3 regions of the Streptomyces sp. NPDC043812 genome follow, and region 1 is predicted to be linked to each of the others. Evidence: riboswitches for the same ligand, from Rfam matches in the RefSeq annotation. Region 1 holds a riboswitch; each other region holds the start of a gene.
What was found. A riboswitch is a leader RNA that binds a small molecule or an ion and turns the genes downstream of it on or off. The one in region 1 is predicted to bind cobalamin.
Positions count from the first base shown of each region.

Region 2: another riboswitch for cobalamin. It lies ahead of AC067Z_RS22520 (ribonucleoside-diphosphate reductase subunit alpha); the one in region 1 lies ahead of metE (5-methyltetrahydropteroyltriglutamate--homocysteine S-methyltransferase).
Region 3: another riboswitch for cobalamin. It lies ahead of AC067Z_RS08200 (hypothetical protein); the one in region 1 lies ahead of metE (5-methyltetrahydropteroyltriglutamate--homocysteine S-methyltransferase).

Region 1 is NZ_JBWKCY010000011.1:184,324-194,810, reverse strand. Features, by position in the region: gene AC067Z_RS18505 (DUF418 domain-containing protein) at 232-1,419, shown strand; gene AC067Z_RS18500 (S66 family peptidase) at 1,499-2,527, shown strand; gene AC067Z_RS18495 (histidine phosphatase family protein) at 2,791-3,393, opposite strand; gene AC067Z_RS18490 (CbtB domain-containing protein) at 3,719-3,946, shown strand; gene AC067Z_RS18485 (CbtA family protein) at 3,961-4,767, shown strand; gene metE (5-methyltetrahydropteroyltriglutamate--homocysteine S-methyltransferase) at 4,923-7,241, opposite strand; cobalamin riboswitch at 7,405-7,625, opposite strand; partial or broken gene AC067Z_RS18475 (malate synthase A) at 7,860-8,366, opposite strand; gene aceA (isocitrate lyase) at 8,473-9,756, opposite strand; gene AC067Z_RS18465 (short-chain fatty acyl-CoA regulator family protein) at 10,130-10,487, shown strand, end outside.
Region 2 is NZ_JBWKCY010000015.1:102,751-113,237, forward strand. Features, by position in the region: gene def (peptide deformylase) at 211-843, shown strand; gene AC067Z_RS22510 (D-Ala-D-Ala carboxypeptidase family metallohydrolase) at 1,015-1,752, shown strand; gene AC067Z_RS22515 (ribonucleotide-diphosphate reductase subunit beta) at 1,817-2,836, opposite strand; gene AC067Z_RS22520 (ribonucleoside-diphosphate reductase subunit alpha) at 2,836-5,193, opposite strand; cobalamin riboswitch at 5,332-5,457, opposite strand; gene AC067Z_RS22525 (GNAT family N-acetyltransferase) at 5,511-6,011, opposite strand; gene mctP (monocarboxylate uptake permease MctP) at 6,095-7,729, opposite strand; gene AC067Z_RS22535 (DUF3311 domain-containing protein) at 7,726-8,007, opposite strand; gene AC067Z_RS22540 (GntR family transcriptional regulator) at 8,365-9,129, opposite strand; gene AC067Z_RS22545 (sugar ABC transporter substrate-binding protein) at 9,434-10,487, shown strand, end outside.
Region 3 is NZ_JBWKCY010000004.1:204,816-215,302, reverse strand. Features, by position in the region: gene AC067Z_RS08225 (FecCD family ABC transporter permease) at 1-373, opposite strand, end outside; gene AC067Z_RS08220 (ABC transporter substrate-binding protein) at 363-1,379, opposite strand; gene AC067Z_RS08215 (MFS transporter) at 1,534-2,799, shown strand; gene AC067Z_RS08210 (hypothetical protein) at 3,305-3,589, shown strand; gene AC067Z_RS08205 (PIN domain-containing protein) at 3,586-3,984, shown strand; cobalamin riboswitch at 4,248-4,369, shown strand; gene AC067Z_RS08200 (hypothetical protein) at 4,435-4,833, shown strand; gene AC067Z_RS08195 (SMI1/KNR4 family protein) at 5,014-5,556, shown strand; gene AC067Z_RS08190 (golvesin C-terminal-like domain-containing protein) at 5,629-10,116, opposite strand; gene AC067Z_RS08185 (hypothetical protein) at 10,134-10,487, opposite strand, start outside.

The DNA of each region.
Region 1 (10,487 bases):
GCCGGCACTCCTGCCCGGAGCGGATCCGCGCCGGGCAGGACTGCATCGAAAGTTGCAGCGGGCGATCGTCACTGTTCACGACGCCTGCCCGGTGGAGCGCCCGGACGATGGAGGGGACCCACGGCCACGGCAGCACCATGGCCACGCAGACGCGACCACCACGGGGAGCAGATGACTCACGCCACGCAACCGGGAGCGGTGCACGACGGCCCGACGGACAAGGACACGGGCATGCCCGGATCCGCCGCCCCAGCAGCCTCGACTCCCTCGGCCGGCCGCCGGATCGCGTTGCTGGACATCCTGCGCGGCGCGGCGATCCTCGGCACGCTGATGACCAACGTGTGGGTCTTCACCGGCCCGGGCGGCGAATGGGGCGTCCTCGAGTCCGGCATCTCCGCCACCGATCAGGACAGGCTTTTCGCCAGTCCCGCAGCGGCGGCGGAAGGCATCTTCCGCTTCCTCGCCGACGGCAAGTTCCTCGCCATGCTGACCGTACTGTTCGGCGTCGGCCTCGCCATCCAGTACGACTCGGCGGCGCGGCACGGCCGCCCCTGGCCCGGCCGCTACCGGTGGCGCGCCCTGTTCCTGTTCGCCGAGGGCACCGTGCACTTCGTCCTCGTCTTCGCCTGGGACGTCCTCATGGGATACGCCGTCACCGCCCTGTTCGTCGCCTGGTTGCTGGCCCGATCGCAGCGCCTGCGCACTGTCGTCATGTGGTCCGCGCTCGTCTGGCATCTCGCGCTCATGTCACTGCTCACACTCGCGCTCGCCCTCGAACCGGAATCCGGTGCCGACGCCCCGGCCCCGGGCCCCGCAGGCGACGTGTACGCCGACGGCAGCTACCTCGACCAGATCGCCTTCCGCCTCGACCACGCGCTCGTCCTACGGCTCGAGCCCGTCATCGCCTTCGGCCTGCTCGTCTTCCTCTTCCTGCTCGGCGTCCGCCTCCACCGCGCCGGAGCCTTCGCCGCCGACGTGAACGGCCGGCGCATCCGAACCCGGCTGCTGCGCTGGGGCCTTGGCGCCGGTCTGCCCCTGAACGCGGCCGCGGCGCTCGCCGGCGACGACTTCTTCGCGCTGGGCCGGTACGTCGCCGCACCGCTGCTAGCCCTCGGATACATCGGGCTCGTCGGGCTTATTGCCGAACGTGTCCGCAGGCCGGGCCCGCTCACCGCGGGGCTGACGTCCGTCGGCCGTACGGCCCTGAGCAGCTACGTCGCACAGAACGTCCTCTGCATGATCGCCGCCTACGGCATCGGACTCGGCCTCGCCGTCCGCCTGGAGGGCGAGGGCCCGTGGTGGGTGATGGGCCTGTGGGCCGCGGTCTGCCTCTTCCTCATGACCGCGTCCGCCCTGTGGCTGCGCCGCTTCCCGCACGGTCCGCTGGAGACGGTGCAGCGATGGGTGCTGCGGCGCTGAACGGACAGCGTGCAGGAGGGGGGCGCACACTCCGAAATCCGATGTCGGCCGTCGCTGACGGCGTGCCACAATCCTGCGCATGTCAGTTCGATACCCGCGCCCCCTGCGTCCCGGTGACCGCATCGGCGTCACCTCCCCCTCGAGCGGCGTCGCCAAGGACCTCCAGGAACGCCTCGGCGTGGCGATCCGCACGGTCGAGGCGCGAGGCTACGAGGTGGTCGTTGGCCGTTGCATGGACGGCACCGGGCACATCAGTGCCCCCGCCGCGGAACGCGCCCGCGAGCTGACGGAGATGCTGACCGACCCGGCCATCAGGGCCGTGGTGCCGCCCTGGGGCGGGGAGACGGCGATCGACCTGCTGCCTCTGCTCGACTGGGACCGGCTGCGCGACGCCGAGCCGACCTGGCTCGTCGGCTTCTCGGACATGTCGACCCTCATGACTCCGCTGACCCTGCTCACGGGGACGGCGACCCTGCACGGCAACAACCTGATGGACACGCCCTACCGGACCCCGGAGGGCCTGCTGTCCTGGCTCGACATCGTGACCCTGCCGGAAGGACACCGGTTCACCCAGATCCCGCCGAGCCGTCACCGTGCCTCGGGCTGGGACGACTACCAGGCTCACCCGGAGGTTGACGAGTACACCCTCGGCACTCCCGGCAGGTGGACCAGGCTCGACAGCGACGACGACGTGGTGGCCGAGGGCCGTCTCATCGGCGGCTGCATCGAGACGCTCTCCAACGTCGCGGGAACGCCCTACGGCGACGTGTCGGCCTTCGCGCGTTCCGCCGCCCCGGAAGGCCTGCTCGTCTACGTCGAGGCGTGTGAGGACAACGCGCTCCAGATCTGCCGCAACCTCCACGGGATGCGCCTCGCCGGCTTCTTCGACGCCGCGAACGCGATCCTCGTCGGCCGCACCTCGGCACCGGGAACCGCCTCGCTCTCCCAGCACGAGGCCGTGATGGACGCGCTCGGCTCCCTGAACGTCCCCGTGGTCGCAGACGTCGAGTGCGGCCACGTCCCGCCGTACCTGCCGATCGTCAACGGCGCGCGCGGCCGGATCGTCCACACGTCGGAGCGCAGCGAACTGACGCAGTCGCTGGACTGACCGTCAGGAACGGGCTTCCCGGGCGGGGCAGGTGGCGGCCGCGACCACGGCCGGGCCCGGAATCTCCAGTCCCGGCACGAGCCCGCGCGAACCGCACGGCGGTGCCGGCCCAACTGGTCCTCGGTTTCGGCACGGTCGGCAAAGATGCCATCACGGCCGGCACTGCAGCGGTGAAAGACCTGCCGAACCACGAACTGCGGTGAGGTCTCACGGTCGGTCCGACCTTCCGTCAGGCGACCGGCCGAAGCGCGCCGAGGGAGGCGTCACTGGGGTGAGAGGTCGCGAGGCCCACTTCCGTGCGGCTCCAGGGAGCGGCCGTTGCGGAGGTTCCACCGCTGGGCGCGACCGCTGAACTCGGTGGCGGTGAGCGGACGGATGTCCAGGCGCCAGAAGGCTTCGTCGGGTGCCGCAAGAGCGTGGAGCAGGGCCAGGCGGATCACGTCCGGTTCAGCGACGGCAACGATGCGTCCCGTGCGGCTGTGCAGGCTGTCCAGCCATGTCCCGACCCTGATGCGGACACTGCGCAGCGACTCGCCGCCATGGGGCGCCGCGCTCGGGTCGCCGAGCCACTGGGCGACGGCGTGCTCGTCCGCGGCCGCGAGGGCGTCGAGCGTCTGTCCTCGCCAACGCCCCATGTCGCAGGCGGCTATGGCAGGCAGCGGTGCGGCGTCCAGCCCGAGGGCCCGGGCGGTCTGACGGCACCGCAGTGACGGCGAGACGTAGCTGTGGAGGGCCGGGGGGAGCGTGCCGGCCGCAGCCTCGGCACGCGCGATGCCCGCAGGGCCGAGAGGGCTGTCGTCGTCGAACCGGACCTCGCGCAGTGCGTCGCTCGTGGCGGGGGAGACCAGCGTGAGCCGGACTGTCATCGGGTTCCTCCGGTGCGCGTCATGCGTCGTGCACCGCACGTCGTGCGTCGTGCGGCAATTGTCCGGCGCGCAGCCTACCCACGGGGGCGTACGGGCGTGACATGGGACTCACGCCCTTGGCGGCCCGACCGGCACGCGGTACGGTCTCGGCGACATTTCCAATACTGCGACGACGGCGAGACGGAAGTCCGGTGTGAATCCGGCACGGTCGCGCCACTGTATGCCACGGCGGCATCCCGGCAGGGTGACGCTGCGGCGAGTCAGACCCGTGGACCGTCGTCCTGCACCACCGTTCGGGACGCGTGTTCCCCAAGGAGGTTCCACCATGGCCGAGGCCGCTGGTTCCGCTGTCGTCTCCACCCCTTCCCTTCCCCTGCCGGCTTCTCTGCCTGTGCGCGCCGTCCTGCCCTGGGCCGTGTTCGTCGGTCTCCTGGCTCTGATCGCCCTGTACTTCGTGGGTGCCGAGCAGGGCGCCACGTCCGTGTTCGCCGGTGCCGAGGTGCACGAGTGGGTGCACGACGGACGTCATCTGCTCGGCTTCCCCTGCCACTGATAGGCGACAAGCACATGTACGCCTCAACTGTCAGAGGTCTGCTGGTCCGCGGCATGCTCGCGGGCCTGATTGCCGGGCTGTTCGCCTTCGCCGTGGCCTACACGGTGGGTGAGCCGCCCGTGGACGGCTCGATCGCGGTGGAGGAGGCCCAGGCCGCCCAGGAGGCGGCCCATGCCGGGCACGGCGCCGCCGCCGAGGAAGCCGCCGAGGAAGAGGAGGCGGTCAGTCGCTCCGTGCAGTCGACCGCCGGCCTGGCCACCGGTGTTCTGGTGTACGGGGTGGCGCTGGGCGGGATCGCGGCCCTGGCGTTCTCGTTCGCGCTGGGACGTGTGGGCCGGTTCAGCCCGCGGGCAACCGCGGCGCTCATCGCGGCGGCCGCCTTCACGACCGTCTACCTGGTGCCGTTCCTGAAGTACCCGGCCACGCCGCCCGCGGTCGGAAACCCGGACACCATCGGACAGCGCACGACACTGTTCTTTCTGATGATCCTGCTCAGTGTGCTGCTCGGCGTGGCCGCGGTCATCGCAGGGCGACGGATGGCGCCGCGCCTGGGCAACTGGAATGCCACGCTGGCTGCCGCGGCGGGTTTCGTCGTCGTGGTGGCTGTCGCTTGTGTGTTCCTGCCGGCGAACGACGACGCGGTAAAGGCCGGCTTCCCCGCAGCGCTGCTGTGGGAGTTCAGGGTCGCGTCACTGGCGATCCAGGCCGTGTTGTGGACCGTCTTCGGTACGGTCTTCGGTGTCCTGGCGCAGCGCCTCCTGGCGCCCCGACCGGTCGGGGCGGGTGCACCGGTGGAGCAGCCGGCGCCGGTTTCGGGCTGACCCGCACGGCAGGTCGGACCGGCTGGATGGTGCCGGTCCGGCGTGCCGCGCTGCACACGCTTCGGGGCCCGCCTGCCCGCGTAGCCCGGCAGGCGGCCCAAGCGGCCGGACGGCCGGGAGAATGCTCTGCGAGCGTTCTCCCGGCCGTCGGCGCGTCAGGACGTGGAGAGTTCCCCGCGCACGGCGCGGGCCGCCGCGACCAGATTCTCCAGCGAGGCACGGGTTTCGGGCCAGCCGCGGGTCTTCAGACCGCAGTCCGGGTTGACCCAGAGTCGCTCTGCCGGGATGGCTTCGAGTCCCTTGCGCAGCAGTGCCGCGGACTCGTCCGCGCCCGGAACCCGGGGCGAGTGGATGTCGTACACGCCGGGGCCGGCCTCGCGCGGGTAGCCGTGGGCGGCGAGTTCGCGGGCGACCTGCATGTGGGAGCGGGCGGCCTCCAGGCTGATCACGTCGGCGTCGAGGTCGTCGATCGCCTGCACGATGTCGCCGAACTCGGCGTAGCACATGTGCGTGTGGATCTGGGTGTCCGGCCGTACGCCACTCGTGGTGAGCCGGAACGCCTCGGTGGCCCAGGCGAGATACCCGGCGTGGTCGGCGGAACGCAGTGGCAGGGTCTCGCGCAGGGCGGGCTCGTCGACCTGGATGACGGAGGTGCCCGCGGCTTCGAGATCGCCGACCTCGTCGCGCAGGGCGAGGGCGACCTGCCGAGCGGTGTCCCCCAGGGGCTGGTCGTCGCGGACGAAGGACCAGGCGAGCATGGTGACGGGGCCGGTGAGCATTCCCTTGACCGGCCGGTCGGTGAGCGACTGCGCGTAGGTCGTCCAGCGGACGGTCATCGGCTCGGGGCGGGAGATGTCGCCGGCGAGGATCGGCGGGCGGACGTAGCGGGTGCCGTAGGACTGCACCCAGCCGTGCTGGGTGGCCAGGTAGCCGGTGAGCTGCTCGGCGAAGTACTGCACCATGTCGTTGCGTTCGGGTTCGCCGTGCACGAGGACGTCGATGCCGGTCTTCTCCTGGAAGGAGATGACCTCGCGGATCTCCGCCTCGATGCGCTTCTCGTAACCGGCGGTGTCGAGGCGGCCGCCGCGCAGGTCGGCGCGGGCGGAGCGCAGCTCCGGGGTCTGCGGGAACGAGCCGATGGTGGTCGTCGGCAGCAGGGGGAGACGGAGGTGGGCACGCTGGGCCGCGGCGCGCTCGGCGTAGGGCTGGGAGCGCCGGGCGTCGGCGCCCGTGATCGCCGCGGCGCGGGCCCGCACGGCGGGGTCGCGGGTGATGGGTGATCCGGCGCGGGAGGCCAGATCGGCCCGGTTCGCGGCGAGTTCGGCCGCGATGGCGTCGGTGCCCTGACCGAGCCCGCGGGCGAGGGTGACGATCTCGGCCGACTTCTGCCGGGCGAAGGCGAGCCAGCGCCTGATCTGCGGGTCGAGGTCACGCTCGGCCGTGGCGTCCAGCGGGACGTGCAGCAGCGAGCACGAGGCGGAGACGTCGACCCGGTCGGCCAGTCCCAGCAGTGTGCCGAGGGTGGCGAGCGACTTTCCCAGATCGTTCACCCAGATGTTGCGTCCGTTGACGACACCGGCCACCAGTCGCTTGCCGGGCAGCCCGCCCGCGGCGGCGAGATCGTCGAGGTTGGCGGCGGCCGACTCGGTGAAGTCGAGCGCGAGCCCGTCGACGGGAGCCTTCGCCAGTACGGGGAGGGCGTCCCCGAGGCGGTCGAAGTAGGAGGCGACCAGCAGCTTCGGCCTGTCCGCGAGTGCACCGAGGTTGCGGTAGGCGCGGGAGGCGGCCTCCAGCTCGGCGGTGGTGCGGTCCTGCGCGAGTGCGGGTTCGTCCAACTGCACCCACTCCGCCCCCGCGGACCGCAGATCGGCGAGCACCTCCGCGTACACGGGCAGCAGCCGGTCCAACAGACTCAGGGGCTCGAAGTCCTCGGCCACGCCCGGTGCCGGCTTGGCCAGCAGCAGATAGGTGACCGGCCCGACGAGCACCGGACGGGGCGTCAGACCGAGGGCGAGTGCTTCCTTGAACTCACCGACCTGCTTGACGGAGTCCGCGGTGAAGACGGTGTCCGGCCCCAGCTCCGGTACGAGGTAGTGGTAGTTGGTGTCGAACCACTTGGTCATCTCCAGTGGGGCCACATCCTTGGTACCGCGCGCCATGGCGAAGTAGCCGGCCAGGGCGTCGGCGTCGACGGCGGCCCGGTGGCGGGCGGGGATCGCACCGACCATGACGGTGGTGTCGAGGACGTGGTCGTAGTACGAGAAGTCACCGGTCGGGACTTCGTGGATCCCGGCTGCGGCGAGCTGCTGCCAGTTCGTCCGGCGCAGATCGGCGGCGGTGGACCGGAGGGTGTCGGCGGTGACGCGGCCCTTCCAATGGCCCTCGATCGCCTTCTTCAGTTCCCGGTTCTGTCCCTGACGGGGGTAGCCGTAGACGGTGGCCGGTGCTGCCGCGGCTGCGGACTTGGTGGTCACGGAGATCTCCTTCGCGAGATGAATCCCTGAGATCCCGGGGACGGGACGAGAACGCGAAGGGTGACGAACCGGACGGAACGAGCCTGCGCCGTACAGCGCGGTCATCCGTCTGGTGTGTTCGCCGACCCGCCCTCGAGGTCACCGGGATGTCCGCGTGCGCATGTACGCACGCGGGCAACGGGCAGGTCTTCGGACTCGCGGGCTCGTCGCCGGATTCCCGGCGGCACCTACTGGCCGTCGCTTCCCGGACCTTGTCGGGCCCAGTGCGTATGACGGCGGTCGTTCCCGCTCACCGCTGCGGGGCAGTCCCGGATTCCCACCGGGTTCCCTCTTACGACGCCTCCCGCCTGGCGGACGGGGCGAACCAGCTGCACCCGCCAGCGTACGGGGCGTCGTGTCGCCGCGGAGAATCACGTCCATCATTCGGGAGGTGAGCAGAGACACGAGGGCGGCGTGCATGCAACGCCCGAGGGCGGGAAGCGCCGCACTCCGCGCTTCCCGCCCTTCCCCTGTGGGCACCCCCGCCGGCTCCCTCGGCCGGCGGAGTGGCCCGGGCCCCTCAGCCCGGGCCCACCGGGCCCCTCAGCCCGGTCGCACCAGGTCCTCAGCCGTGGTCGTACGTGTGGAAACCGCGGCCGGTCTTGCGGCCGAGGAGCCCCGCCTCCACTCCTTGCCCTCGGGGGTGGTGAAGTCGATCCGGCGCTCGACGGCGTCGAGCAGGGTGAGCTGGCCGTCGATGATGTTGTCCCAGGCGGGGGAGGTGGCGTCCTCGAAGTCCGCCATCCAGACGTCGGCGCCGGAGTTGAGGGCGTTGACGGCCATGCGGCGGTCGGGCGGGCCCGTGATCTCGACCCGGCGGTCCGTCAGGCCGGGAGCGGGCGGGGCGACGCGCCACGACGGGTCCGCGCGCACGGCGTTGGTGACCAGGGGGAAGTCGAGCGGGGATCCCGTGGAGAGGCGTATCGCCTGCCGCCGACGCTCCTTCAGGAGCTCCTGGCGGCGCTCGTCGAAGGCTTCGACGAGGCTGCCCACGAAGTCCAGGGCGGCGGGGGTGACGATCTCGTCATGACGGTGACCGGGAGCCGCGAGGACGCGGACGCGGGGGGTCAGTGCGCTGGTGGACATGGGTTCTCCTGAGCAGGGAAGCGGAGCGGGGGCGGACGGGGACGGTCGCCCGGCCCTCGCTCGGCCAGGGGGCCGGACCGGACGGACGGATGTCCGGCTGGGTGCCCTAGTGGAACTGCTCTTCCTCCGTCGACCCGGCCAGCGCGGTGGTGGAGGAGTCGGGGTTGACGGCGGTGGAGACCAGGTCGAAGTAGCCGGTGCCGACCTCGCGCTGGTGCTTGACGGCGGTGAAGCCGTGCTCCTGCGCGGCGAACTCCCGCTCCTGCAGGTCGACATAGGCGGTCATGCCGTGCTCGGCGTATCCGCGGGCCAAGTCGAACATGCCGTGGTTGAGCGAGTGGAAGCCGGCGAGGGTGATGAACTGGAAGCGGTAGCCCATCGCGCCGAGCTCGCGCTGGAACTTGGCGATCTGGTCGTCGTCCAGCGCCGCCTTCCAGTTGAACGACGGCGAGCAGTTGTACGCCAGCATCTGGTCGGGGTACTGGGCGTGGATGGCCTCGGCGAACTCGCGGGCCTGCGCCAGGTCCGGGGTATCGGTCTCGACCCAGATCAGGTCGGCGTACGGGGCGTAGGCGAGCCCGCGGGCGATGACCGGCGCCATGCCGTTCTCGACCCGGTAGAAGCCCTCGGCGGTGCGCTCCCCCGTCACGAACCGGGCGTCGCGCTCGTCGACGTCGCTGGTGAGCAGGTTCGCGGCGAGCGCGTCGGTGCGGGCGACGATCACGGTCGGGACGTCGGCGATGTCCGCGGCGAGCCGGGCCGCGTTCAGGGTGCGGATGTGCTGGGCGGCGGGCACGAGGACCTTGCCGCCGAGGTGACCGCACTTCTTCTCGGAGGCCAGCTGGTCCTCGTAGTGGATGCCCGCCGCGCCCGCGGCGATCATCGCCTTGGTCAGCTCGAACGCGTTGAGCGGGCCGCCGAAGCCCGCCTCGGCGTCGGCGACGATCGGTGCCAGCCAGTCCGTGGTGTCCGTGCCGCCCTCGGCGGTCGCGATCTGGTCGGCGCGCAGCAGGGCGTTGTTGATCCGGCGCACCACCTGCGGGACGGAGTTGACCGGGTACAGGCTCTGGTCGGGGTAGGTGTGGCCGGCCTGGTTCGCGTCGGCGGCGACCTGCCAGCCGGACAGGTAGATGGCCTGCAGCCCCGCCCTCACCTGCTGGACGGCCTGGCCGCCGGTCAGCGCGCCCAGCGCGTGGATGTAGTCCTGCTCGTGCAGCTGACGCCACAGCCGCTCGGCGCCGCGGCGGGCCAGGGTGTGCTCCTCGCGGACGCTGCCGGACAGCCGCACGACGTCCTCGGCGGTGTACGTGCGCTCGGTGCCCTGCCAGCGCGGGTCCGTCGCCCACCGCTGCGCGAGCTCCTCGGCCGCCTTCGTCGTCGCCTCTGCCATGACCTTCACCGTCTCTCTCGGTTGTCTTGACTGCCAATCACCGCACCGGTACGCAACGGGATGGCACTGTGTGTCTCGAACGTGAGGTGGACCCGCCGGACCATCGCTGCGGAGCTGAGCAATGCTGCCGGTCAGTGTGGCGCCACGTCCGGGATCTCCGACGTCAGGGCAGTGAATCGCGCCCGGTTGGTGCGCCTGCTGTCGAAGGCCCGGCGGGCCGTGCTTGAACCTTGACACTGGCACTGAGTGCCATCAACTGGGGACGCATGCCAACTTCTGCGAATCTCCCCCCGGCTTTTGCCAACTTTGCCAAGGGTGGAATCGGTGCCGCGTCGCGTACGCTGACGACCTCCCGACCACGAAGGAGCGCGCGGTGAGCAAGACCTACGCGGGTGCGCGGCTGCGGCGGCTTCGCGAGGAGCGCCGGATGAGCCAGGCGGAGCTGGCCCGCGTCCTGGGCATCTCGCCGAGCTACCTCAACCAGATGGAGCACGATTCCCGCCCCCTCACCGTGCCGGTACTGCTCAGGCTCACGGAAAGCTTCGGCGTCGACCCGGGCTTCTTCTCCGAACGCGACACCACGCGGCTGGTGGCCGACCTGCGGGAGGCGCTGACGGGCGAGATCGCCGAATCCCGGGTGTCCCCGTCCGACCTTGCGGATCTGGCCTCGCGGATGCCCGCGGTCGCGCAGGTCCTGTTGGACCTCGGCCGCCGCAACCAGCTTCTGTCCG
Region 2 (10,487 bases), on a different contig from region 1:
ACTGCCTCCGCCTGGGACAAGCCGTCTTCGGCAGGTCACGCCGCGGCTGCCCAGGTTGCGCAGGGTGCAGGCGATGCCGGTGAAGGCCGGGAAGTGTCCCCGAGCTCATCGATCCTGGGGACCGCCGCCGACAACGGATTAGTCTGTACGGACACAGCGTGACCGGGCATCGGGTCAGGCTTCGGGTACTGAGAAGGGCGTACGGCTGACATGGCGTCGCAGCAGGAGACGGACCAGCAGGTCAACGATGGTTTCGTCGTCGACACGGAGAACTGCGAGGAGCGGGAGCAGGCGTATCGCGAGCGTGGCACCTCCCGTCCGATCACGGTCGTGGGCAACCCGGTGCTCCACAAGGAGTGCAAGGACGTCACCGAGTTCGACGACAAGCTCGCCGCGCTGATCGACGACATGTTCGCCAGCCAGAAGACGGCGGAGGGTGTCGGCCTCGCCGCGAACCAGATCGGTGTGGACCTGAAGGTCTTCGTCTACGACTGCCCGGACGACGACGGCGTGCGGCACACCGGTGTGGTCTGCAACCCGGTCCTGGAGGAGCTGGCGCCGGAGCAGCGCCACCTCGACGACTCCAACGAGGGCTGCCTCTCCGTGCCGACCGCCTACGCCTCGCTGGCCCGCCCCGACTACGCGGTGGTGAGCGGACAGGACGCCCAGGGCAACCCGATCAAGGTGCGGGGCACGGGGTACTTCGCCCGCTGCCTGCAGCACGAGACGGACCACCTGTACGGGTACCTGTACATCGACCGGCTCTCGAAGCGTGACCGCAAGGACGCGTTGAAGCAGATGGCCGAGGGCACCCCGCGCTACGAGGTCGTCCCCAACGACTGATCCCGTCCGACGGTACGGGGCCCCGCTCGCGCCGAGCGGGGCCCTTTCTCGTCACCCGGGCGTCATTGGGCCGACAAATGACGGCAGTCCAGGGGCGGTTGACGCGCGTCGACCGGCCCGTCAGTCTCTGCGGAGAACCGCTCTCACACCCTCTCACCGCAGGGAGACCCGATGCTGAGACGTACGGTACGACTGCTGCTTTCCCTTGTCATGCTCATGGTTGCAGGGCTGACGGGGGTCGTGGCAACGGCCGGTTCCGCCCAGGCCGACGACTGCTACACCTGGTCGCGCACCCTGTCCCAGGGCGCGTCCGGCGCCGATGTCACCCAGCTCCAGATCCGGGTCGCCGGCTACCCGGGCTCCGGAGGTGTCCTCGCCGTCGACGGTTCCTACGGCCCCGCCACCGTCGCCGCCGTCAAACGCTTCCAGTCGGCCTACGGACTCGCCTCCGACGGCGTCGCGGGACCGGCCACCTTCAGCAAGATCTACGCACTCCAGGACAGCGACTGCACACCCGTCCACTTCAGCTACGCCGAACTCAACGACTGCAACTCCACCTGGGCGGGCGGCGCGGTGAGCGCGGCGACCGCCAAGTCCAACGCCCTGCGCACCATGTGGAAGCTGGAGGCGCTGCGGCACGCACTCGGCGACCAGCCCGTCACCGTGACCAGCGGCTTCCGCTCGCACGCCTGCAACGACGCGGTCGGCGGGGCGACGAGCAGCCGCCATCTGTACGGAGACGCCGCCGACCTCGGCGCCGGCCCGCACTCGCTGTGCAAGCTCGCCCAACAGGCCCGCAACCACGGCTTCAACGGAATCCTCGGCCCCGGCTACCCGGGCCACAGCGACCACACCCACGTCGACCACCGCGCCAGCCGCTTCTGGTCGGCGTCCAGCTGCGGCATCTGAATGCCGGAGCGGCCCGCATCTCCCCCCGTGAGAGATGCGGGCCGCACCGGTGCCACGCGCCGGATCAGAAGTCGTCGTCGAAGGCGACCGAGCCCTCCACCGCCACCTGGTAGGCGGACGGGCGGCGCTCGAAGAAGTTCGTCAGCTCCTGAACGCCCTGCAGCTCCATGAAGGAGAACGGGTTCTCCGAGCCGTAGACCGGGGCGAAGCCGAGGCGGGCCAGGCGCTGGTCGGCGACGCACTGCAGGTACTCGCGCATCGACTCGGTGTTCATGCCCGGCAGCCCGTCGCCGCACAGGTCGCGGCCGAACTGGAGCTCCGCCTCGACGGCCTCCTTCAGCATGTCGGTGACCTGCTGACGGAGTTCGTCGTCGAAGAGGTCGGGCTCCTCCTTGCGGACGGTGTCGACGACCTCGAAGGCGAAGTTCATGTGCATCGTCTCGTCCCGGAACACCCAGTTGGTGCCCGTGGCGAGACCGTGCAGCAGACCGCGCGAACGGAACCAGTAGACGTAGGCGAACGCGCCGTAGAAGAACAGGCCCTCGATGCAGGCGGCGAAGCAGATCAGGTTCAGCAGGAAGCGGCGGCGGTCCGCCTGCGTCTCCAGCCGCTCGATCTTCTCGACCGAGTCCATCCACCTGAAGCAGAACTGGGCCTTCTCGCGGATGGAGGGGATCTCCTCGACCGCGTCGAACGCGGCCGCGCGGTCCTCCGGGTCGGGGAGGTAGGTGTCGAGCAGCGTCAGATAGAACTGGACGTGCACGGCCTCCTCGAAGAGCTGACGGCTCAAGTAGAGCCGCGCCTCGGGGGAGTTGATGTGCTTGTAGAGCGTCAGCACCAGGTTGTTGGAGACGATCGAGTCGCCCGTCGCGAAGAACGCGACCAGCCGGCCGATCATGTGCTGCTCGCCGGGCGTGAGCTTGGCGAGGTCGGCGACGTCGGAGTGGAGGTCGACCTCCTCGACGGTCCAGGTGTTCTTGATCGCGTCGCGGTAGCGCTCGTAGAAGTCCGGGTAGCGCATCGGACGCAGGGTCAGCTCGAAGCCCGGGTCCAGCAGGTTCTTCTCGGTGTTCGGGGTGGTCATTACTGGCAGGCCTCGCAGGACTCGGGGTTTTCGAGAGAGCAGGCGATCGCGTCGGCGTCGGGCGGGGTTGCCTGCTGCACGGGGATGGTCGCCTGCGACTGGGCGGCGCGGGCGATCCGGGTCGCCGGGCGGGAGCGCAGGTAGTATGTCGTCTTCAGGCCCTGCTTCCAGGCGTACGCGTACATCGAGCTGAGCTTCCCGATGGTCGGCGTCTCCAGGAACAGGTTCAGCGACTGCGACTGGTCCAGGAACGGCGTGCGGGCGGCGGCCATGTCGATCAGGCCGCGCTGCGGGATCTCCCAGGCCGTGCGGTACAGCGCGCGGACGTCGGCCGGGATCCAGTTGAAGCCCTGCACCGAGCCGCTGGACTCGCGCAGCGCCTCACGAGTCTGCGCGTCCCATACGCCCAGCTGCTTCAGCTCCTCCACCAGATAGGCGTTGACCTGGAGGAACTCGCCGCTGAGCGTCTCGCGCTTGAACAGGTTGGACACCTGCGGCTCGATGCACTCGTACACGCCCGCGATCGAGGCGATGGTGGCGGTCGGTGCGATCGCGAGCAGGAGGGAGTTGCGCATCCCGCTCTTCGCCACCCGCGCGCGCAGGGTGTCCCAGCGCTCCGGCCAGTTGAGCTCGACGTTGTAGTGGTCGGGGTGCAGCACGCCACGGGCCGCGCGCGTCTTCGACCAGGCGGGCAGGGGACCGTTGCGTTCGGCGAGGTCGCAGGACGCCTCGTAGGCCGCCAGCATGATCCGCTCGGCGATCCGCGTCGACAGGGCCTTCGCCTCCGCCGAGTCGAACGGCAGTCGCAGCTTGAAGAAGACGTCCTGGAGGCCCATGGCGCCCAGACCCACCGGGCGCCACCGGGAGTTGGAGAGACCCGCCTGCTCGGTCGGGTAGAAGTTGATGTCGACGACCCGGTCGAGGAAGGTGACGGCGGTGCGGACGGCGGCGTCCAAGCGCTCCCAGTCGATGCCGTCGCCGCTGACGAAGGCACCCAGGTTGACCGAACCGAGGTTGCACACGGCCGTCTCGCCGTCGTTCGTGACCTCCAGGATCTCGGTGCACAGGTTCGAGGAGTGCACGACCGAGCCCGGCTCGGCGGTCTGGTTGGCGGTGCGGTTGGAGGCGTCCTTGAAGGTCATCCAGCCGTTGCCGGTCTGGGCCAGAGTCCGCATCATCCGGCCGTACAGGTCACGTGCCGGGATGGTCTTGCGTGCGAGCCCCTGGGCCTCGGCCTTGCGATAGGCCGCGTCGAACTCATCGCCCCACAGGTCGACCAGCTCGGGCACATCCGCGGGCGAGAAGAGCGACCAGTCGCCGTCGGTCTCGACACGGCGCATGAACTCGTCGGGGATCCAGTGCGCGAGGTTCAGGTTGTGCGTACGCCGGGCGTCCTCACCGGTGTTGTCGCGCAGCTCCAGGAACTCCTCGATGTCCGCGTGCCAGGTCTCCAGATAGATCGCGGCGGCGCCCTTGCGCCGACCGCCCTGGTTCACCGCGGCGACCGATGCGTCCAGGGTCTTCAGGAACGGGACGATGCCGTTGGAGTGCCCGTTGGTGCCCCGGATCAGCGAACCGCGGGCGCGGATACGGGAGTACGAGAGCCCGATGCCCCCCGCGTGCTTGGACAGGCGCGCGACCTGGTGGTACCGGTCGTAGATCGAGTCGAGCTCGTCGAGCGGCGAGTCCAGCAGATAGCAGGACGACATCTGCGGGTGGCGGGTGCCGGAGTTGAAGAGGGTGGGGGAGGACGGGAGGTAGTCGAGGCGGCTCATCAGCCCGTACAGCGCGGCGACCTCGTCCAGGGCGCGCACCGAATCGTCCTCGGCGAGGCCGGCGGCGACGCGCAGCATGAAGTGCTGCGGCGTCTCGATCACCTGGCGGGTGATCGGGTGGCGCAGCAGATAGCGGCTGTAGAGGGTGCGCAGCCCGAAGTAGCCGAACCGGTCGTCCGCGGCGGGGTCGATCAGCGCGTCGAGCCGGTCCGCGTGCAGCGCCACGAACGCCGCCGTACGGTCGGCGATCAGACCCTCGCGGTGCCCGACCGCGACGGACGCGGAGAACGACACAGCGCCCTCGCCCGCCGCCTCGTCGGCGATCGTGCGGGTCAGCAGCCGGGCGGCGAGCCGGGAGTAGGCCGGGTCCTCGGAGATCAGGCCCGCGGCGGCGTCGGTGGCGAGAGAGCGCAGTTCCGCGTCGTCCGACCCGGCGTGCCGGCCGCGCAGAGCGGCGGCGGCGACCCTGCCGGGGTCGGTGTCGGGCAGATCGGCCGTGAGGTCCGTCAGGGCCCGCAGCAGGACTGTGCCGGGTCCGTCCTGTTCGGTCGCTGAAGCCGGATCGGCTGGCGCGATGGTCACGTGGTGCTCTCCCTCGCTCGGCTTGGGCCGGCGGGGGGAGTGGCGCCAGGCAGGCGTGGGTCCGCTGAGGAACGGCACGGCGCGTGGCGTCCACCGGCCCAACCGCGAGGCCCGGACGTCTCGGCATCCGGATCGGTCGAGCCGGATGCACCGTCGGCAGGTCCTCGGACTTGTCGGATACGGCAAAGCGCACCGAATCACACCGTTGCGGGACAGTTCCGGATTCCCACCGGATTCCCCTGCGGCGACAGCGAGATGAGCATACATGTGGGGGGCGCGCCTTGCGTCACCCCCCACATGTTGTGTCGCGGGCCGGCCTACAGGTCCAGCGCGTACGTCAGCAGGGTGAAGCCGGGCAGCGGCTCCCAGTCCCGTTCGGGGGTGCGGACGAAGCCCAGGCGCCCGTAGAGCCGGTGTGCCGCATGCATCACCTCGTCCGTCGACAGCACGAGCCGCACGCACCCCGGGACCTCCCGTGCCCGGTCGATGCACCGGCGCACCAGAGCCTCGCCGGTGCCCCGGCCGCGTCCCCGCTCGGCGACGACCAGCATCCGGAACTCGGCCTCTCCGGGCCCGGCGATGTTCGCCCACGGCCCGCCTCCGGGGACGAACGCGACGCCACCGAGGAGGGTGTCCGCCGCGTCGACGGCGACGTACACCTCCGATGCGGCTGCCCGTCCGGCGACATCGCGCAGAGCGGGCAGATACGGGTCGTCGGCACCGTAGGCCAGCAGTCCGTCGTCCACATACGTCCGCGCCGTGAGCTCGCCGAGTTCCTCGTACTGCTCGGGTTCGATTCTCCTGATGGTGATGTCCATGCCCGGCAGTGTGCAGCAGAGCACGGCGAAGGGCCGCTGCATTTCCCGGACGGGAAACGCAGCGGCCCTCGGTGTGCGGTGGGTCAGTGACCGCCGGGGGAACCCGCCGTGGCCGGCGGGAGCTCGACCTTGACACCCGGGTCGCCCGCGTCCGCCGTGTAGTCGGACGGGCTCGTCTCGTCGACGCCGTCGGGGGCGTTGACCGCCCGCAGGACGAAGGTGAGGACGACCGTGACGACGACGTTCAGCACGAAGGCGGTGAGACCGATGTAGCCGATCTCGCCGATGCTGGGGATCTCCTTCAACGAGCCGCCGAAGTGCTTCTGCGTCGGGCTCGCGACACCGTACGCGGCGACCGTGCCGTAGATCATGCCGACCGCCCAGCCCGCCAGCAGCGCCCAGCGGTGGAACCAGCGCGTGAACAGACCGCCGACCAGCGCCGGGAAGGTCTGCAGGATCCAGATGCCGCCCAGCAGCTGGAAGTTGATGGCCACGGTCTTGTCCATGGTGAGGACGAAGACCAGCGCGCCCACCTTCACCAGCAGCGAGACGAGCTTGGAGACCTTGGTCTCCTGCGCCGGGGTCGCGTCGGGCTTCAGGAAGTCCTTGTAGATGTTCCTGGTGAACAGGTTGGCCGCGGCGATGGACATGATGGCCGCAGGCACCAGTGCGCCGATGCCGATCGCCGCGAAGGCCACGCCCGCGAACCAGTCCGGGAACATGTTCTCGAACAGCTGCGGGATCGCCAGCTGGCCGTTGGTCACGTTCACGCCTGCGGCGATCGCCATGAAGCCGAGCAGCGCCAGCAGACCCAGCATCAGGGAGTAGAGCGGCAGGATGGTGGTGTTGCGGCGGATCACCTCGCGGCTGCGCGAGGAGAGCGTCGCCGTGATCGAGTGCGGGTACATGAACAGCGCCAGCGCCGAGCCGAGCGCCAGCGTGGCGTAGCCCCACTGGCCGAGGTCACCGGGCACCAGCGCGCCGACCGGCTTGTCCGTCGCCGGGTTGATCTTCTCGAACTTGTCGCCCGCCGCCGCGAAGATCGCGTCGAACCCGCCCAGCTTGATGGGGATGTAGATGATCGCCACCGCGATGACGATGTAGATCAGCGTGTCCTTGACGAAGGCGATCAGCGCAGGCGCGCGCAGGCCGGAGGAGTACGTGTAGGCCGCGAGCACACCGAAGGCGATCAGCAGCGGCAGGTCCTTCACGAACCAGTTGGTGGTCTCGCCGCCGCCGACGCCCATGACGTCGAGCACGGCCTGGATGCCGACCAGCTGGAGCGCGATGTACGGCATCGTGGCGAGGATGCCGGTGACGGCGACCGCGAGGGACAGGCTCTTGGAGCCGAAGCGTCCGCGGACGAAGTCCGAGGTGGTGACGTATCCGTGCTTGTGCGACACCGACCACAGCCGCGGCAGGAAGGTGAAGATGAGCGGATAGACGAGGATCGTGTACGGCACGGCGAAGAAGCCGGCCGCTCCCGCCGCGTAGATGGCCGCCGGGACCGCGACGAAGGTGTAAGCGGTGTAGAGGTCGCCGCCGAGCAGGAACCAGGTCACCCAGGTGCCGAACGAGCGGCCGCCCAGGCCCCATTCGTCGAGGCTGTTCTCGTTGTCCGCCTTGCGCCAGCGCGCGGCGAGGAAGCCCATGACCGTGACGGCCAGGAAGAAGAAGATGAAGACGCCGAGTGCGACGCCGTTCACGTCGTTGTTCATCGGGACGCACCCCCCTTGCGGGCGCGCTGGTCACGCCGCCACAGCACGTAGGCCAGCATCGTGAGCACTGTCGAGATGAACACCCACGCCATCTGGTACCAGTAGAAGAACGGCATGCCGATAAATGTCGGGTCGACCTTCGCGTAGGAGTCGACCCAGAGCATCGCCACGAAGGGTGCGAAGAGACAGAGGGCGATGATGACGCGCACCGGTGTGATGACCGGTTGTTTCGCTTCGGGCGCTTCCGGCGCTTCTGGCGCCTCGGGCACTGCGGACATGCGGCTCCGTCCCCTCACTGGACACCTGTGTAATGCGCAGGAAATCTAGGCGAGTCGTTCGAGCCTCGTCACCCCCCGTCCGCATATCGGTACGGCAACGACTTCACGCCGGGGTGGGCAAAACGTGCCATGGCGCCGCAACGGGTTGCGGCGCCATGGCGATTGGGGATCGAGTTCAGCCGTTCGGGCGCTGGAGCCTCGCCACGCTGCGAGTCTCCGGGGGCAACCCCCGGACCCCCGGCCGGGCTCCGGTGCGGGCCGGTTGCTCAGCCGTTCGGGCGCTGGAGCCTCGCCACGCTGCGAGTCTCCGGGGGCAACCCCCGGACCGCCGGCCGGGCTCCGGTGCGGGCCGGTTGCTCAGCCGTTCGGGCGCTGGAGCCTCGCCACGAACTTGTACCGGTCGCCGCGGTACACCGAGCGCACCCACTCCACCGGTTCGCCCTGCGCATCCAGTGAGTGGCGCGACAGCATCAGCATCGGCAGGCCCACGTCGGTCCCCAGCAGGCCCGCCTCGCGGGGCGTGGCCAGTGAGGTCTCGATCGTCTCCTCGGCCTCCGCCAGGTGGACGTCGTACACCTCTGCGAGGGCGGTGTAGAGCGAGGTGTACTTGACGAGCGAGCGGCGCAGCGCGGGGAAGCGCTTGGCGGAGAGGTGCGTGGTCTCGATCGCCATGGGCTCGCCGCTGGCAAGCCGGAGCCGCTCGATGCGCAGCACGCGGCCGCCGGCCGAGATGTCGAGCAGCCCGGCGAGCGTGTCGTCGGCTGTGACGTAACCGATGTCCAGCAACTGGGACGTGGGCTCCAGGCCCTGTGCCCGCATGTCCTCGGTGTACGAGGTGAGCTGCAGCGCCTGCGACACCTTCGGCTTGGCGACGAACGTGCCCTTGCCCTGGATGCGCTCCAGCCGGCCCTCGACGACCAGCTCCTGCAGTGCCTGGCGCACGGTGGTGCGCGAGGTGTCGAACTCGGCCGCCAGCGTGCGCTCCGGCGGCACCGGGGTGCCGGGCGGCAGGGTCTCCGTCATGTCGAGCAAGTGACGCTTGAGCCGGTAGTACTTGGGCACGCGTGCGGTGCGGGTGCCTGCCCCGCCCTCGGCCTCGGTGCCGCCCCCGTCCGTGGTCATGGCCCGCCTTCCCGACTGCTGCGCTCCTGCCGTCACCGGCTCCTCCGTCTGTAGCGGCTCACATGGTGGCACGGACCGCTCAAGGGTCGTCGCCCTCCCTCAGGTGTCGGTCCGATAACGGACGCGACTGCCCTTCTTATACACCCTTGACACCCCTAAAGGTCTAGGCCAAGCTCCCGGTACTGGTCTAAACCATTAAAGATCAGGTCCCAGCCCCAGGGCAGAATCTGGCGCACGTCCGTCAAGTGCTGCGCGACTCCCGGGTGGTGGGGGGGTAACTCTTGCATCCCTTGAGGAGGGTGGCGTGAAGCGCAAGCTCATTTCAGCGGTGGGTGTGGCGGCCATGATGGTCTCGGTCGCAGCGTGCGGCTCGGACGGCGGCAGCGAATCGGCGAAGAACCCGAAGGATCGCAAGGAGACGCTGACCGTCTGGCTGATGGTCGACGCCCAGTCGACGTGGCCCGAGCTGGTCAAGGACGTCAACGCCCAGTTCAACGCCAAGTACCCGGGTGTCAAGGTCAACGTCCAGTACCAGCAGTGGGCCGACAAGGCCAAGAAGCTGGACACCGCCCTGGGCGGCGACAAGTTCCCCGACGTCGTGGAGCTCGGCAACACCGAGACCATGCAGTACATCCTCAACGGGGCGCTCGCCGAGATCGACCCCAAGAAGTACGACAACTCCGACACCTGGATCCAGGGCCTCAAGGACACGTGCAGCTACGAGGGCAAGCAGTTCTGCGTGCCTTACTACGCGGGTGCCCGTGTCGCCATCTACAACACCGAGATGCTCAAGAAGGGCGCGGGCATCGACAAGCTGCCCGAGACCGAGACCGAGCTCCTTTCGGCCATGGACAAGGTCTCGGCCGAGTACAGCAAGAAGGACAAGCGCTTCTCGTCCCTCTACCTGCCCGGCCGCTACTGGTACGCCGCCATGTCGTACGTCGCCGCGTACGGCGGCAAGATCGCCGAGTACGACGAGGGCGCCAAGGAGTGGAAGGCCTCCCTGTCCTCGCCCGAGGCGCAGAAGGGCATCCAGCACTTCATCGACCTGGTCAAGAAGTACAACAAGGCCGACCAGACCAAGGACGAGCAGGATCACGCCAATGTGATGGCCAACGAGAAGGCGGCCCTTCTCTACGGCAACGGCTGGGAGTCCGGCTCCGTCATCGACGGCAAGAACAACGGCAACCCGAAGCTCGAGGGCAAGATCCTCACGGCCGGCATGCCCGGCCCGAACGGCAAGGCGCTGCCGTCCTTCATCGGTGGTTCCGACCTGGCCGTGGTCAGCAAGTCGAAGGTCACGGACCTCGGCGAAGAGTGGATCTCGATGTTCACCAGCGAGAAGTCGCAGACGGTCC
Region 3 (10,487 bases), on a different contig from region 1:
CGCCGACGAGGGCGGCCAGCAGCACGCGCGGCAGCCGCAGGTCCCAGACGAGGGAGTCCACCAGCGGGGGCAACGGCTCCACGTCGAGCCCGAGATGGGCGCCGAGAACGCGGGCGAGGCCGCTCCAGCCCACGTCGGCGGTGCCGATGCGCACGGCCGCCGTCACCGACCCCGCCAGGGTGCCGGCGGCGAGGAGGAAGAAGACCGCCTGGGCCGCCGCGGTCCGGCCGGTTCGGCTGGTTCGGCTGGTTCGGCTGGTTCGGCCGGGCTGCCCGGCCGGACCGGCCGTCATGGGCCGAGTCACCACCCGCCCGCGGGCCGCCGGCAGCAGGAGATCCGCCGGCCCCCTCCGGGTGTCCGGGTCAGCGGACATGGCCGAGGTCCTTCATGCCGTTCGCCAGCAGCCCCAGGGCGTGGACGGAGCGCACGGAGGGGTCCAGCTCGATGCCCGGCACTTCGAGGATCTTGTTGTCGCGGACCGCGGCGAGCTTGGAGATCACCGGGTGCCGGGTCATCGTGGCGCGCTTCTCGGCGGCGCTGTCGCCGGGCCGGCCGCGCTCCGACAGATCGCCGATCACGATGAAGTCCGGGTCGCGCTCGGCGACTTCCTCCCAGGAGACCTCCGGCCAGTCCTCGTTCACGTCGTCGAAGGCGTTCTTCGCGCCGACGATCCGGCTCATCTCACTGGGCAGACCGGTCCTGCCCGCCACGTACGGCATGCCGTTGAAGACGGAGTAGAGGTAGACCACGGTCGGCCGGTCCGCGCCCCGGGGAACCTCGGAGGCGTTCTCCCCGGCCTTGGCGACCGCCGCGCGCTGGTCGGCCGCGAGCTTGCCGGCCCGCTTCTCGGCGCCGAAGACCTTGCCCAGGTTCTCGTAGTCGGAGAAGAGCAGCTCGAAGGAGGTCTTGCCGGCCGGGTTGTGCTGTGGGCAGTCGACGGCGCTGACGAAGGTGGGGACTTCGAGGGCGTCCAGCTCTTCGCGGGTGCCGGCCCGGTCCTTGGTGAACAGGTCCGTGGAACCGGCGACGACGAAGTCGGGGGTGGCGGCACGCAGTTGTTCACCGGTCGCGATCTTCGGTGCGACGACCGGGACCTCGGCGTAGGCGGCCTCGTACCTGGCGGGGATCTTCGTCTTGAGGTTGGCGGTTCCCGCCATCCGGTCCTGGAGTCCGAGTTCGAGCAGGATCTCGGTCGAGGTCTGGTCCAGGGCGATGGTCCGCTCCGGCGGCTCGGCGAAGGACACCTGGCGGCCGCAGCTGGTGACGGAGGCCGCGGCCGGCTCGGCCTCCGTCCTGGAGCCGTCGCCGACTGCCGTGGAGCAGCCCGCCGTGGCGAGGGCGAGGGTCAGGGCGATGCCGAGGTGGGTGGGGTGACGCATGGGTTCTCCGGTCTGGGAGGGAAGGGCGTGGGTGTTGTCGTGCACCGGGCGGGAGTGCCGCGCTCGAAGGGTACTGTAATGGTATTCATTTTCATTAACACCCTCGGGGCGGTTCACCGAGCCGCCACCCCCGCCTCCAAGGAGCACCCGCACCGTGGCCACCACACCCGCGCCCACAGCGGCCAAGTCCGCTACCCCGCCCCCGCGTTCGGTCCTCCGCGACGCCGTGTTCCTCCGCCTGTGGGCGGGCACCACCGCCTCCGGACTTGCGACGTGGGCCCTGCCCTTCGTCCTCGGGCTCGCCGTACTGCACCGCGACCTCGGCGCGGCCGGTCTCGGGCTGGTCCTCGCCGCACGCACCGGCGGCTTCCTCGCGGCCGTCGCCGTCGGCGGCGTGCTGGCCGACCGGCACTCGCGCCGCGCGGTCGTGCTCTGGTCGGGCCTCGCGGCGGCCGTCGCCGCGCCTCTCCTCGCCGCCGGTCTCGGCCGCTCACTCGTGCTGATGACGGCGGCCGCCGCCCTCGCGGGCGCCGGACAGGGCGCCTGCCGCCCGGCGTTCCAGGCGCTCACGGCCGAGACCGTCGACCCCGGGCGCCGTCAGCAGGCCAACGCCGCCATGACCATGGCCGTACGCGGCTCCACACTCGCCGGACCCACCCTGACCGCCCTGCTCGCCGCCTTCCTCGACACCGGGACGCTGCTGCTCGGCATCGGGCTGCTCTGGCTGGTCGCCGCGCTCGTCCCGGGCAAGGGGGCCGCCGCGGAACCGGCCGCCGAGACCGGGCCCGCGCCGCGCGCCGGCTTCCGCGCCGAGTTCCTGGAGGGCATACGCGAGGCGCGCCGCCACCCCTGGTTCCTGGCCGGACTCGCCGCTCTGGTCGCGGTCATCGCCCTCGGATACTCGGCCACCAGCGTCGCGCTGCCCCTGATCAGCCGGGACCGCTACGACACCGAGTGGGTGCTGGCCGCGGCCATGACCGCGTACACCGTGGGCGCGCTCGGAGGGGCCCTGGTCATCGGCCGTTGGCGGCCGCGCTCCCAGGGCTGGGCCGCCTTCGCGGGTCTGGCCGCGTACGGCGTCGCGCCGCTGAGCCTGATGCTGCCCGTACACCCGGTCGTGGTCGTCGCCGCGTACGCCGTCGCCGGTATCGGGATCGAGCTGTTCAACGTGCCGTGGTTCACGGCCACTCAGCGCGAGGTCGCCCCGGACAAGCTGGCCCGCGTCTCCTCGCTGGACTTCCTGGTGTCCTACGGCCTGGCGCCGGTCGGCCTCGCCCTGATCGCCCCGGCGATCGCCGCGTTCGGGGTCACGGCCGTTCTCGCCGTGTGCGCCGCCGCCTGCTTCCTCGTCCCGGCCGCGGCGGCGCTGGTACCGACCGCGCGCCACTTCGGGCGGAGCGCGCGGGCGAGGACGGAATGACGGGGCGGCGAGGCCCCGGCCGGTGGTGAAGGACCGCCGCCTCCCGGCACGGGATCATGGAGAGCGGCCCGCCCGGCTCTCCGACGGCGTCGGTAGCTGGGCCGCCCAGCACTCGGAGGCGGCTTCCCGACCGGGCGAACGGCCTGGTCGGGAAGATGGCTCCCTGTTGATGACCCATCAGAAGGTGCGCAGAGCGTGCGTCAGATATGGGTCAGAAGTCGCATGAAACGCACAGGCGACAAAACCGCAGGTCAGGCGCCCTTCTCCGCAGGCTCCAGAATCGCGACGCACTCCACGTGATGCGTCACGCGAAACAGGTCCACAGAAAACATGTCGAAGGAAACCACAGGCCAGGGGCGTGCACGACGCATATCGGACTCAAGATCGATGTGCATCGTGCGCGCTACGTGCGACTTCTCGACGCACGCTGCGCTCCTACTCAAGGCCCCGCGGCCGCCGCCGAGAGGGCCTCGCCGTATAGCATTCGAAATGCCATACTCGTGTCATGGCTGACGACGACACCGACTTCCCTCCCGGCGACGGCCCCAGCAGCGGCATCTCCGTCTCCCTGACCGCCGGCACCCTGCAAGCGATCCGTGAGCGGGTCGGTAAGCGGGGCGTCTCTGCATATCTGGAGAAGGCCGCGCAGCGGCAGATCGAGCGCGACAACCTGGACGAGCTGATCGCCGACTTCGACCAGGCCAACGGCCCCGCCGACCCGGAGGCTGTCGCTGCCAAGCGGGCCAAGCTCACCGGCAGCCCCGCTTCCGATGCCGGGGCGGCCGCGTGAGCGGCGCCCTGATCCTGGACAGCGAGGGCCTGGCCAAGGCCGTACAGCGTGACCGCGAGGTCCACGAGTGGCTCACCGCCGCCCGCGACGCCGACCTTCCGGTGATCACCTCGGCCGCGGTCCTTGTCGAAGTGATCCACCCCCGAATCAATGACGCTGCGCTGAAGTGGACGCTGTCCCGTCTGCGCGTTGAGCCTGTCACCCAGGCCCTCGCCCAGTCCGCCGCCACCCTGCTGCGCGCGGCCGGCCTGCACGGCCATAAGTACGCTATCGACGCCATGCTCTGCGCCACCGCCCTCGCCCAGCCCGGCCGCGTCACCATCCTGACGTCCGACGTCGAGGACATCACCATGCTCACCACCGACCACCCACGCGTGACTGCCGAGAAAATCTGACGCGTGACGCCGCGCCAGGCCCACATCAGGGCGCCGCGATCGTGGCGCCAAGCCGTATGGTCGCAGGGGGGCTGCCGACCGTGACGAGTCGCTGGTTCCGACGTCCGTCGATCTCTTGCACAGCAGCCCCTGAACACGGCTCCGCCCCAGCCACCGTGTGCGGCACTACGGACGGTGACGTCTACGAGACAGCCTCACACCCAATCCCCCTGTTTGGCGCGTTCTCGCCCTGGCAGGATGGCGCCGCCCGAGCGATGGCGGACGAGGAAACCGGTGCGAATCCGGCGCGGTCCCGCCACTGTGACTGGGGAGCGACTTCCATGCTTGGCCACTGCCCTCGGGCGGGAAGGCCGGGAGGAGCGGCGATCCAGAAGCCAGGAGACTCACGCCATCGCGAACTCGCCGACACCGGGGCGGATTTCCCCGGAGGAGAGTGGTGACATCCCTGCCATGTCCGCAGTCCTCGACCACAGCCGCACCCCCGTCCATGGGGCCCTCGCCGACGCCCCCGTCGCCAAGCCTCCTGCCGCCTGGCTCCCCACCGTCCTCGCCGCCGGCGCGTGCGTGGTGCTGTGGGCCGGGGCCGTCTGGGCGGCCGGGCACGTCACCGTCGACCCGGTCCTCCACACCGTCGCCCTCTTCGGGCATCTCGCTGCCCTCGTCGTCGGCTTCGGGGCCGTACTCGTCATCGACTACCACGGCCTGCTGTGTCTGACCGGGCGCCGCGCACTGCCGGAGGTGCTCGATCTCGCCGCGAGTCTGCATCCGCCGGTGTGGGCGGGCACGGCCGAGCTTGTCGTCACCGGCGTGTTCCTGGGCCCCGACCTCGATTCCCCTCTCACGCGGTGAAGCAGTGACCAGCAAAGCCCAGTTCGACGCGGTGATGTCGGCCCAGAACCGGAACAGGCCGCACGGCAGCTGGGGCAAGCGGCGCAAACCGCGGAGAGCGTAGGCTCCAGCAGCCCGAGGCTACAGTAGGTGAGCCCGTTGAGTGGCATAGCAAATCCGTGCAGAGAGGGGCAGCGGGGAATGAGTGTGGTGGAGAGCTGGTCCCGCGTAATGAATCTCCTCCGGGAGCATGCTCCGGCCGATCACGCGGACCTGCCCGGCCCGGCCCCGGAGCGGATACTCGCGGCCGCCGAGGAGCGCATGTGTGTCTCATTGCCTCAGGAACTGCGGGCGTGGCTGCTGCAGAACAACCTGGATCTTCCCGAGGACGATGTGGACGACGACGTGGCCTGCTGCGGTTACGCCGGGTTCCCGGACGAGGGGAGCTTCTTTCTGGGCATCCGGGCGATGGAGAAGCTCTACGCGAACCACCCCTTGTCCGGTGGGGGCGAATGGCGCGAGGAGTGGATCCCGTTCCTCTCGGATCAGGACGGCTGGATGGGGCAGTTCATCGATGCGACGGACGGACGTATCGGCAGATGGTTCGTGGGTGAGCCCACGATCACCGGCGAGTACGCGTCATTGGCCCACTACTTCGACTCCGTGGCGGAGATGCTGACGAGGATCGGCGCGGGGGACTATCCGGTCTGTTCCGTTGTCGATGGGCGACTTGTCTGGTCGTGAGGCCGCGATGCCGTGAAACAGAAGTGCCCCCCGGAACCGAAGAACGGCCGGGGGGCACTTCTCATGGTCCGGTTACGGAGTGGGTGCGGTGAATCCGTCGAGGTCGAGCCAGTAGTCGTCGTCCTCCATCAAGCGCTGTTCCTTGATGAAGTCGCCGAACGGCCGCATCGACTGGGTGTTCTGCCAGTTCGACATCGAGGACCGACCGCACGGCTCCTTCCACGTCGGTGCAGGGGCATCCGGGCGGAGATGGAGCGTCATGGTGTCGTCGGCGTTGCGCCGGAGGTACGTCTGCACACACTCCTTGCCGCTGTAGGCGACGGGGTTGGGGCCCGCGGAGTTTCCGGCGCTCTGGGCCGCGTTGGCGAAGACGAACTCGTCACAGCTCTTCGAGTCGGTCCGTGGCTCGCCTGCCTCCAGGCTCCACATGTCGCTGAAGTCACCGGTGCCACTGTAGGTCTTCCACTGCCTGGCGCAGATGAGCTGACGGTTGCGGTCCGACTGGATCTTGCCGGAACCGTCGACGGACATCTTGTTGCCCAGGTAGGTCAGCGGCTTGCCGCTGCTGCGCTGGCCCCACTTGATGTTGGTCTTGCGCCACATCATGTCGATGTGGGCCGCGGCCCCGGGGAACTTCTGCGAGTTCATGACGTAGGTCGGCTTGTAGCCGGAGAACACACAGCCGGTACCCGCGCTGGAGACCTCGGAGTCGCAGCGGATGTCCAGCTTGGCGCTCTCGAATTCGGACGGATTCACGACCGAAGTGCTGTTGACCTTACCGCCGAGAGACAAGTACGGGGTGATCGTGCTCTTGGTGGTGCCGCTGGGCGTCCACTTGAACCGCGTAGTGACGGTCCGCAGGAGCGTGTCGCCCTTGGCAAAGGTCTTCGACCCGTTCCAGTCGACGCTGGTGACGTCGCAGTAACCGCGGCACTTGGCCGCGTAGTCGAAGGTGGCGGTGTTCACCGTACCGTCCATCGACTTCAGCCGGATCGTGGTGACCTGCGAGAACTCGGCACTCTTCGGGTCGAGGTAGTACGTGATGTAGAGGTCGAAAGCCGCGCTTCCGACCGGGACGGTGTTCGAGTACTCCGTCATCGCGTAGTCGCTGTGGATACAGGCGGTGGTGCGCTTGCGGCTGAGGGAGTGGTTGACCGTCGAGCATGACGCGGTGCTCGTGGCGGCCATCGCCATCGGCGCCGCCGTGGCAGTGGTTGCCGAGGAGCTGCCGGCCGCGGAGAAGAGGCCGTCGGTGATGTCCTCGTCCGGCTCGACCGGCGCCGGATCCGGAGCGGTCAGGTTGGCCGTCATGTTGCCGGTCAGCTTCAAGCCGTTGTACGTGCCCGGGACGAACGCCACCGCGTCGAAGGCGATGTCAGCCGACCCGTTGCCGCCGTTGAAGTTGTCGAGCCGCACCTCGGGAATCTGGTCACCGAATTCATAGGCGCCCAGGTCCACCCACTTGTTGGCCTGGTTCGCCGTCTGCGAGATCGCCGCCTCCTCTTCCCCTTCGGGCGTCTGGATCCGGTACACGGCGTTGGAGGTCTGCGCCCCGTGGTCGGGTATGTGCGCGAAGATCTTCGCCTGGCGGGTCGTGTTGGTCAGCGGAGCGTTCAGCTTCCAGGTGCCGGTGACCTTCATCCGGTTCGCGTTGGCCGGGTAGGACTCCGGCGAGCGGGTGTGCGTGAACCAGAAGTGATTGCCGTAACCCGCGCCGATCTGGTGCGTATCGATCTTGCCCGGGTACGTGGTGACGGTGGTCGGGTTGTCCGTCCCGTCATGGGTGAGATCCATCTGGGTGTCCCACGGCACGTACGTGAAGTTGAACGTGCCGCTGGATTTCACCGCCCCGCATCCGCGCTTGGCGTCCACGCCGGCGGGTATGGTCCCGTTCGCCAGATCGTCGACCACCAGGGCGTTGGCTGGCAGAGGCGTGGTGGCGCAGTTCGGCGGGTAGGAGCCGGCATCCGGCTGCTCGCCGTAGGACGTCGTGAAGCGGTGCACACCGTTGCCGCACTTGGCCCCCGTGTTGCAGTTCTTCCACTGCGCTTCGGTGACTGACTGGTTCCACCAGCAGTGCAGCCAGTGCTGGTTGGTGTCGCTGTTGCCCGCGTCCAGGGTGCAGGCACCCAGGCCCGGGTCGTTGGAGTCGTTGTCGCCGATCTTGGCCGGGTTGCAGTTGTTCGACGCGTTGCAGAACAGGTCGACCGGAGGCTTGGCGCTCGCGCGGTCCGCGTTGGTGGTCCACCATGCGGGGCGATAGCCCGCCTGGAAGTCACCCGGAGCGAACATCGCTGAGATCGGGCGCGCCGCCCAGCCGATCACCTTCTCCTGGTACGGCCAGTCCTGCGGGTGCGCGGCGTGGCTGTAGTCGTCCTTGGAGGAGTCGGTGGCGTGCTGCAGGAACGGCACCCGGTTGGCCTTCCACAGCGGGTTGGCCGGGTTGTTCGTCCAGCCCACGCCCGAGTGCCCGGCGGAGTCGGCGGTGTCGTAGAAGCCGGAGTTGTACGCCCACAGGGCGAAGAACCAGTTCTCGATCCACTTGGGGTGGCCGCCGTTGATCTTCATGCCGGCGTTGTACGTCAGGTTCCACTTCTCCGACAGGATCCGCACGCCGGCCGCGACGTTCGCGGTGTAGTCCAACGCGACCGCTTCCTGGGCGACCGTGGACAGGGCGGTCTCGCCCGGCTTGGTCTTGCCCGCCAGGCGCATGCCGTCGGTGGCCTGGGTGATGCCGTAACCGCAGTCGGCATCGGCCCAGTTGATACGCCACGGGTCGAGCTGCTCGCCGGAGGCGGCGTAGTCGACGCCGTAGTAGTTGCCGATCAGCGAGTTGGAGGTGACACCGGGCACGGCGAAGCGGGTGGCCTGCCACATGTTGGATTCCTGCGCGGTGATGCCCAGCATCACCTGTGCGGGAATGTGCCACTTGTCGGTGACGTCGGGGTCCTCGTTGTCGAGCTTGCCGTTGGGGTCACCCGCGAGGACGGTCGGCGGGAACAGGCCCTGGGGCTGGTAGCCGCCGGCGATGCCGGTGTTCTTCCAGTTGCTGTCGCGGTAGAAGTTCAGCTCACCGACGACGGCCTGGTCCACGGCCCATTCGACCTGGCGCGGTGTGGGCTGGAACGCCTGCTTCTTCACGTCGTTGCGGGCCACCGAGCAGTACCGTTCCCCGCTGTCTTCGCTGGGGTTGTCGGCCTGTGCGGTCAGGGCCTGGGTGCGCACGGTCTGCGTGGACAGGCCGTCTGTGCTCTTCTTGCCCATGTCCGGGCCGGAGTCGACCGGGCCGCCGGTGGGTAGAGCGGGGGACAGGGCGTGCCCCTGTGCCTCGTCGCCCACGCGGTGCGCGCCGGGGCGCAGGTCGAGGGTTACGGACTTGCCCGAGTCCAGCATGCGCAGGGCCGTACGGGCGGGGCGCGGCTTGGCGGCGTCCTCCGGGTTGACCAGGGTGCTCTTCCCATCGGACCAGGTGGTGGTCAGGACCGCCTGGGCGTGGCTGGAGATCGCCGCGCCCTTGGGGAGCTTGCCAGGGTTGTGCACCCGCTTGGTCAGGGCCTTGGACGTGGCGTCACCGGTGACGAACACCTCGCCGCGTGCCGAGCGGGTCAGGTCCCAGGCGTGCAGCCCGCCGGAGGCGACGGTGACGGGCTCGGTCTTCTTGCCCTGCCTCACCTTCGTACGGCCCAGGTGCTTGGCCCAGGCAGCCGGCTTGTCGGACGCCTTCTTGTCCAACTCGCGGTCAATGAAGGTGATACCGCCGTCGGCGTCGGCGGTGATCTGGAACGGCACCGTGGTGGTGGACGCCAGGGTCTTCTCGGCCGTGCCGTTGATCCGTACCAGCTTGTTGCCGTGGGCGGCGACGATGCCCGCGTCGGTGGGGATCGCCGAGGTGATCTGGCCGGCGAGCGTGACCGGCTTCGACTCCTTGCCGGTGGCCGCGTCGACGGTGATCAGACGGGTCTGCTGCTTGTCGTCACCGTCATGGGTGAGCTGGGTGAACACCGCCTGATCGCCCTGGCCGCAGCCGGGCGAGAAGTAGGCGAGCGACGACTGGAAGGGCAGCTTGGTGACCTCACCCGAGGTCAGGTCGACCACTGCGGTGAAGGCACCGCGCACCATCAGCTCGGGCTTGTTGGTGAACATCCGCGGCGCGTACGAGACGGCCGCGTACTTGCCGGACTCGGTGACGCAGTGGTTGCCGATCCAGGTGTCCGAGGCGAAACCGTCCTCGAACAGACTGGCCACCGTGTGGAGTTGGTAGCCGTCCTTCTCCTTGCCCGCAAGGAGGTGGAAGCCGGTGCCGTCACCGGTCGCGGTGACCGCGGTGTCCGCGGATTTCTCGTAGCCCTTGCCGAGCAGGCCGGCGCGGTCCTTCGCGGGGATCGCGGAGGGCTCCAGGGAGAGCTTCTTCTTCTGCTGGGTGGTGTCGCTCCACCCCTGCGCCGCGCCCTTGGGCGGCTTTAGTTCCTCGGCCTGCGCGGGCAGGCTCAGCGGTATCGCCAGCGCCGTGGTCACCGCAAGGGTGATCGGCACGCGCAGACGGATACGTATCTGTCTCAACTGTGTTCCTTCTCTGGTTACTTGACTGCCTTCGCGGCCGCAAGGACCTCGCCCATGCGCTTCTTGATGGCGGCAAGCTGGTCCTTGTTCTCCTCGATCAGCCGCTTCTGGACGGCCGACTCCTCCTTGAACCAGACCTCGATCAGACGGGTCTGCTCCTTGCAGTCGATGTCGTCCAGCGCGAGCTCGATCGCGTTCTTGGTGGTGCCGTCGCCGTCGGCGTAGCCCTGCTCCATCGCCCGGTACGGATCGGCGGCCTTGCGGCCCTTGTCCTTCATGCAGGCCGACCAGCTCTTGAGAGCCTTCTCGACCGGCTTCAGCGGCCGGGACTCGGAGAGGCTTGTCGAGGCGAGCCCGGAGACAAAGCCCGC